Regions from separate parts of the Aromatoleum bremense genome, predicted to be linked through region 1. Evidence: predicted binding sites of a transcription regulator. Region 1 holds the regulator's gene; each other region holds the start of a gene.
The links. The regulator FliA, encoded in region 1, starts transcription of late flagellar genes. The targets are predictions, from matches to a motif close to CTAAAGTTNNNNNNNNNNNNGCCGNTA.

Region 1 (2,263 bases):
GCCGCCGGAGCCGGGGCGCTGCATGTGGCCGTCTCGCGCGCGCGTCATCGCGACGACGCGAGCGCGTTTTTTGCGAGTCTGAACGCCCTGGTGCGGCGCCACGTCGGCGTGCCGCTGGCGTGGCTCGGCGAGGTCGAGCGCGACGACATCGCCGCGGGCTTGACGGCCGACGCGCAGCGCGCGTGCGCGTCCGAGGGCGAGGCCGCGTTCCTGCGCCGCCTCGCGCTGTCCGCACGCCGGCCGGGCGCGACGGCGCAGGCGGACCGGCGACCATGATCGGACTGACTTATCCGCGCGGCAAGGCGCAACCCGCCGCCGGACCATGGCAGTCCGACGAAAAGCAGGAAACTCCGGCGCCGCGGTCGGGAGCCCGGAAAATACAGGCGAAATGGATGTACGACCCCGAAGGAAATCTCGACAAGAGCCAGCTGGTGGAGACTTATGCCCCGCTGGTCAAGCGCCTCGCTTACCACCTGATGGCGAAGCTGCCGGCGAGCGTGCACATCGATGACGTCATCCAGAACGGCATGATCGGGTTGCTCGACGCGATCAACCGCTACGAGGATGGCCTCGGCGCGCAGTTCGAGACCTACGCGGTGCAGCGTGTGCGCGGAGCGATGCTCGACGGGCTGCGCGACAACGACTGGCTGCCGCGCAGCATCCGCCGCGACATGCGGCGCATCGAAGGCGCGATCCACAGCCTCGAGCAGCGCCACGGCCGCCAGCCGACCGAAGTCGAGCTCGCCGAGTCGCTCGAAATGCCGCTCGCCGAATACCAGCGCATGCTGCAGGACGCGCGCGGCTACCAGCTGGTGCACTTCGAGGATTTCGCCGGCGACGAAGGCGAGGACTACTTCGAGCGCCACCTCGGCGAGCACGCATCGAATCCGCTCGACCTGCTCGAAGCGTCGGACATGCGCAGCGCGCTGGTGCAGGCGATCGAGAACCTGCCCGAACGCGAAAAGCTGATGATGGCGCTGTATTACGACGAGGAGCTCAACCTGCGCGAGATCGGCGAAGTGTTCGGCGTGTCCGAGTCGCGCGTGTGCCAGTTGCACAGCCAGGCTGTCGCGCGGCTGCGGGCGCGCATCCTCGGTGCTGGCGAGGCCGGCGGCGCGCGCCGCGGCCGACCGCGAAAGACCCCTCCGGCCGCGGCCTGAACGGGCTTCCACCGACTCTCCGGCATGGACAAGACCAGTCTCATCGGCATCACGCTCGGAATCGCCGCGATCCTGTCGGGACAGGTGCTCGAGGGCGGCCATATTTCCTCGCTGGTGCAGCCGACCGCGTTCCTGATCGTCGTCGGCGGCACGCTCGGCGCGGTGATGCTGCAGAGCCCGCTGCCGGTATTCCGCAATGGCATGCGGATGGCGAAATGGGTGTTCGTGCCGCCGTCCTCGAACCACACCGACCTCATCGCGCAGACCACCGACTGGAGCCACATCGCGCGCAAGGAAGGCCTGCTCGCGCTCGAAGAGCGCCTCGACACGCTGCCCGATCCGTTCGTGCGCAAGGGGCTGCAACTGCTCATCGATGGCGTCGAGCCACAGCACCTGCGCGACGTGCTCGAAGTCGAAATCGATGCGTGGAGCGCGCAGATGCGGCTCGGCGCGAAGATCTGGGAATCGGCCGGGGGCTACGCGCCGACGATCGGCATTCTCGGCGCGGTCATGGGCCTGATCCACGTGATGGAAAACCTCTCCGATCCGTCGCGGCTCGGCTCGGGCATCGCGGTCGCGTTCGTCGCGACGATCTACGGCGTCGGCTTCGCGAACCTGATTTTCCTGCCGATCTCGAAGAAGCTGCTGGCGCATGTTGCGAGCGGCGTCTCGCAGCGCGAGATGCTGGTGGACGGACTCGTCGGCATCGCCAGCGGCGACAACCCGCGCATCATCGAGAGCCGCATGCAGGGCTATGTGAGCTGAAGCCGGTGATGGGATTCCTCCTGCCGCGCGCCGCTCGGCCCTAGCCGCAAGCCTCGCCCATGTCGCGTCGCCGCCCCCCTGACGAAGACTACGAGAATCACGAGCGCTGGCTCGTCTCCTACGCGGACTTCATCACGCTGCTGTTCGCATTCTTCGTCGTCATGTATTCGCTGTCATCGGTCAACGAGGGCAAGTATCGGGTCCTGTCCGATTCCCTCGTCAGCGCTTTTCGCAGCGGTGCAATCAGCCCGGCCGGCGGGCGGATCATCGCTGCGTCGATCCCCGCGGCGCCGTCGCCGCCGGTGGTGCGCCCCGTCCGCGAGCCGGCAGCCGAGGCC
Region 2 (2,263 bases), 2.1 Mb from region 1:
TTGTAATTCGGCGTGTCGGCGTTCGCGATGTTCGACGCCAGCATCTGCTGGCGCCGGGCCTGCACGTTGAGCGCCGTCTGATGAAACTGCAGCGCGCTGTCGAGTCGGGATTTCATGGCATCACCTCAAGGTCCTGCTGTAACCGCCGTTACCGAAGGCAGGTGCGGGCATTGATCCATCGCACCTTCCATGCCAGCGATCTTAGTCGTCACATCACAATGGGCTTGCTCCGATAAGACTGGAAATTACCGGTCAATTTCGCCGCTTTCGCTGCCGGCTTCGGCGTCGTGCCTGCCGGCCGGCGGAAAAACTTGCCGCCCGCGAAGGGGGCGAAGCGGGAATGCGGCGGCGGTTGCCGGGCGCACGCAGGCGTGGTGCAATCGCCCCATGCTGAAAAATCGATCCCTCCTTTGCCGATTTCCTGCCGCCGCTATGGCGGCCGTCACGACCGCAATGCTGCCCCTGCCGGCAGGCGCGCAGCAGCCTCCCGAACCCGTCGAGCGGACAGTGACGGCATTTCTCGAGCAGCAGACTGCCGGCCTGCCGGGAAAAGTTGAAATCTCCGTCAGCGCGTTCGATGCGCGGAACAGTCTCCCGGCATGCGCAGCGCTCGAAGCCTTCCTGCCGGCCGGCATACGGGCGTGGGGACAGATCAACGTCGGTGTGCGCTGCGACTCACCGGCCCCTTGGACCGCCTATGTGCCGGCGCGGGTCGCGGTGATGGCCGAGTATCTCGCCACCGCCCGCGCGCTTCGCGCCGGCCAGACCCTCGGCCCGGCCGATATCGAACGGCGGCACGGCGATCTCGCGGCGGAACCGCCCGGCACGCTGACCGACCCGACGCAGGCGGTCGGGCACCCCGCCCGTTACGCCGTCGCCGCCGGCAGCACGTTGCGCGCCGGAATGCTGCGCCTCCCACCCGCGGTGCGGCAGGGCCAGGCGGTAAAAGTCGTCGGCAGCGGCAACGGCTTCAGCGTATCGAACGAAGGACGCGCCCTCAATGCCGCAGCCGAAGGCGAACCCGTACGGGTACGGATCGGCAATGACCAGGTCGTTTCAGGCCTCGCGCGCGCCGGCGGGGTCGTCGAAGTGCAATTTTGAGTGCAGGGCCGATGAGCAAGCGGAACAGCCCTTGCTTTCGATCGCCCGGGTTCCCGATCGGCCCCGGTCGCCCAGCGCCACGGGGTTAAAGTTTTCGCTGTGCGGACCGTTGACACGGTTAGAGAATATTCAATGGGAGTTGCGCCGTGAAGATCGAAGGTACCCCGAAGCCAGCCGGCTCCGTACCTGCCGCGGAGAGCCGGCCACGGTCGCAGCCCGTGGCGTCTAAACCCGTCGGCGACGACGAGAAGGTGCAGCTGTCGTCGCTGTCATCGAGCTTGAACAAGGCCGAAGCGGCAATGGCTTCGACTCCGGTCGTCGACCGTGGCCGCGTAAACGAAATCCGCCAGGCAATCAGCGAAGGGCGCTTCAAGGTGGACGCCGACCGCATCGCCGAAGGCCTGATCGACTCCGTGCGCCAGATACTCGACACTCGGCGCGAATCGTGACTCCGCAACCGGAACTGCAGCGCCTGGCGACGCTGATCGACACCGAGGCAGCCCTGCTGCGTGCCTTTCTCGCGCTGCTCGAACGCGAGGAAACGCTCCTGATCGCCGGCGAGGCCGACGCGCTGCTCGCTCTGACACAGGAGAAATCGCAGCGCCACCAGCAGTTGCAACGCGTGCACAACGACCGCGCCTTGCTGCTCGGCCGCTTGCGGCGCCCGAACGACGAGGCGTCGATTCGCGAACTATGCCGGCCGCTGCCCGACACCCTGGCCTGCTGGGACGAGATTCGCGAACTCGCGCGCAACGCACAACACCGCAACGAGAGCAACGGCAAGCTGATCGTCGAACGGATGCAGCACAACCAGTCAGCGCTCACCGTGCTGCTCACGGCGGCCGGCCAACCCCAGCTCTACAATGCCGCGGGCATGACACGCCCCCGCAGCAGCGGGCGCCATCTCGGCAGCGCCTGAACTCCGCCAGATCCCTCGCCTTCCCCGCCGCACCGGCTTCGCTCGCCCTCAGCCATTCCGCTCGTCCCCCTGTCACCCCGTTGCTGCGACAGTGCGGCGCGGGCAGGTGCTGGTGGGCTCCCCCGCTTTGAGCCACTGTTACACACTGAGTGTTTGACTTTCTTTCAATCTGTTGCTTTCATTATTGCCTTTCGTCCTGCGTCCGATCCGCTGGACGCTCACCACGCGACGCCGATTTGACGA
Region 3 (2,263 bases), 2.0 Mb from region 1:
CCTTCGTTATCGCCCTCCAGTCGCTGGATCTCGCGTCCCTTCGCCGCATCGAGGTTGATCGAACGGCGCTCGTCGACGTCGCCGCGCTTGCGCTGTCCGAGGGAACGGGAGAGGTCTTCGCCGCCGCCCTTGATGACGCTTGAACTGTCGCCCGATCCGCTTCCGCCCTGCATCGCGATTTTCAGCGGATTCTGGAAATGGTCAGCGATCCCCTCGAGGTCGCCCTGCGCGGTCGAGCCGAGGAGCCACATCAGCAGGAAGAAAGCCATCATCGCGGTGACGAAGTCCGCGTACGCGATCTTCCATGCGCCGCCGTGCGCTGCCGCCGCGACCTTGTTGATGCGCTTGACGACGATAGGTTGTTGCGTATCGTCGCTCACGGCCGGGCGCCTCCACGTCGCGCAGAGGCCGGGCGAGGCGTGAGGCGCGGCAAGCTCGTCATTGCGGCCGTCAACCCTTGCGGTTCTTGATGTCCTGCTCGAGCTCGGCGAAGCCCGGACGCTCCGTCGAATACAGCACCTTGCGCCCGAACTCGATCGCCACCTGCGGCGCATACCCGTTCATGCTCGCCAGCAGCACCACCTTGATGCACTCGAACACTTTCCCGCCCTCTTCGACGCGCTGTTCCAGCTGGCTCGCGATGGGCTGGACGAAACCGTAGGAAATGAGGATGCCGAGGAAGGTACCGACCAGCGCGCCGCCGATCATCTTGCCCAGTACCGCCGGCGGTTGGCCGACCGAACCCATGACGTTCACCACGCCCATCACCGCGACGACGATACCGAACGCGGGGAGCGCATCGCCGACCTTCGCCACGACGTGCGGTGCGGTGTGCGCCTCGTGGTGATGGGTATCGATTTCCTTGTCCATCAAGCTTTCGAGCTCGAACGCGTTGAGGTTTCCGCCGACCATCATGCGCAGATAATCGGTGAGGAACTCGATCGCGTGGTGGTTGGCCATCACGCTCGGATACTTCGTGAAGATCGGGCTGGATGCGGCATTGTCGACATCGTTCTCGATCGACATGAGGCCTTCCTTGCGCACTTTCGCCAGCACCTCGTACAGCAGGCCCAGCAGGTCCATGTACATCGCCTTGTTGTACGGCGAGCCCTTCACGACCCCCGGCAGGGCTGCCAGCGTCGCCTTCAGCGCCTTGCTGCCGTTGCCCGCAACGAAACCGCCGATCATCAGGCCGACGATCGCGAGGTACTCGAGCGGCACCCACAGGGCCATGAGACTGCCATGAATCGAATAGGTCCCGATCGACGCGAGAAGGATGATGACATAGCCAACGATCAGAAACACCGGAAAACCCCTGTCGATTCATGTACGAAGGCGCTCCCGCGCTTCGCAGAAATACTGCCACTGTAACGACTCCGGCACGCCGGACTTGAGCTCCGACAAACGAAAAGGCCGCCGGCAGGCGCGGCGGCCTCGAGCACGGCGATCCGTTGCTCAGTCCGCTTCGGCGAATGCCGCCTTGGCGGCCCGCTTGGTCTTTCCGGCCCGCGAAGGCATATTGCACAGACCGCATACGAAGTGGTGGGTCGGATCATAGGCGTGGGCGACGAAGCGTCCGCCGCAGCTCGTGCAGGGGGCGAACTGGAGCAGGTCGGCGTCGAAGAACCGCACCAGCGTCCAGGCGCGCGTCAGGCTGAGCACCGGGTCCATCGCTTCGGCCTCGACGTGATCGAGATACAGATGGTAGGCCTTGATGATCGCATCCAGCCCCTTGAGGCCGGCCTTGTCCTGGAAGAAACTGAAGAAGGCCATGAACAGCGACGCGTGCATGTTCGGCTGCCACGTCATGAACCAGTCGGTCGAGAACGGCAGCATCCCTTTCGGCGGCGACATGCCGCGCACTTCCTTGTAGATCTTCAGAAGGCGCTCGCGGCTCAGCTTCGTCTCGGCTTCCAGCATCTGCATGCGGGCGCCGAGGCGGACCATTTCCGCTGCGCGCTGGATGTCTTCGGCTTCGCCGATGATGCTCTTGTTTTTCAATTTGCTCTCCTCCGGCCGGGCTATCCGGCCAGTTCCTGCACGGGCTTGCCGGCGGCGATGATCGCGGCGTGCAGGCTGGACGTCGCGGCATCCCGCCCGTTGCCGGCGATCAGGCCTGCCAGCATTGCATCGTCGAAGCGGAAACCCGGCAGCACCATCTGGCTGCTCGCCATTTTCACCAGCCTGGCACTGGACAAGCCCTCGATAAGCTCGGCAACGCCATTGCCGATCCCCAGTCGCAGCATCGCCGTCTCACGGTCGG

Region 2: a site for FliA is predicted at 1,187-1,213, ahead of flgM (flagellar biosynthesis anti-sigma factor FlgM). Genes of this name have one in related genera too.
Region 3: a site for FliA is predicted at 1,369-1,395, ahead of motA (flagellar motor stator protein MotA). Genes of this name have one in related genera too.

The regions. Positions count from the first base shown of each region.
Region 1 is NZ_CP059467.1:3,231,387-3,233,649, forward strand. Features, by position in the region: gene pbN1_RS15145 (MinD/ParA family ATP-binding protein) at 1-276, shown strand, start outside; gene pbN1_RS15150 (RNA polymerase sigma factor FliA) at 393-1,160, shown strand; gene pbN1_RS15155 (flagellar motor protein) at 1,185-1,925, shown strand; gene motD (flagellar motor protein MotD) at 1,985-2,263, shown strand, end outside.
Region 2 is NZ_CP059467.1:933,376-935,638, forward strand. Features, by position in the region: gene flgB (flagellar basal body rod protein FlgB) at 1-116, opposite strand, end outside; gene flgA (flagellar basal body P-ring formation chaperone FlgA) at 508-1,101, shown strand; gene flgM (flagellar biosynthesis anti-sigma factor FlgM) at 1,248-1,550, shown strand; gene pbN1_RS04395 (flagella synthesis protein FlgN) at 1,547-2,020, shown strand.
Region 3 is NZ_CP059467.1:822,262-824,524, forward strand. Features, by position in the region: gene motB (flagellar motor protein MotB) at 1-380, opposite strand, end outside; gene motA (flagellar motor stator protein MotA) at 451-1,305, opposite strand; gene flhC (flagellar transcriptional regulator FlhC) at 1,456-2,001, opposite strand; gene flhD (flagellar transcriptional regulator FlhD) at 2,022-2,263, opposite strand, start outside.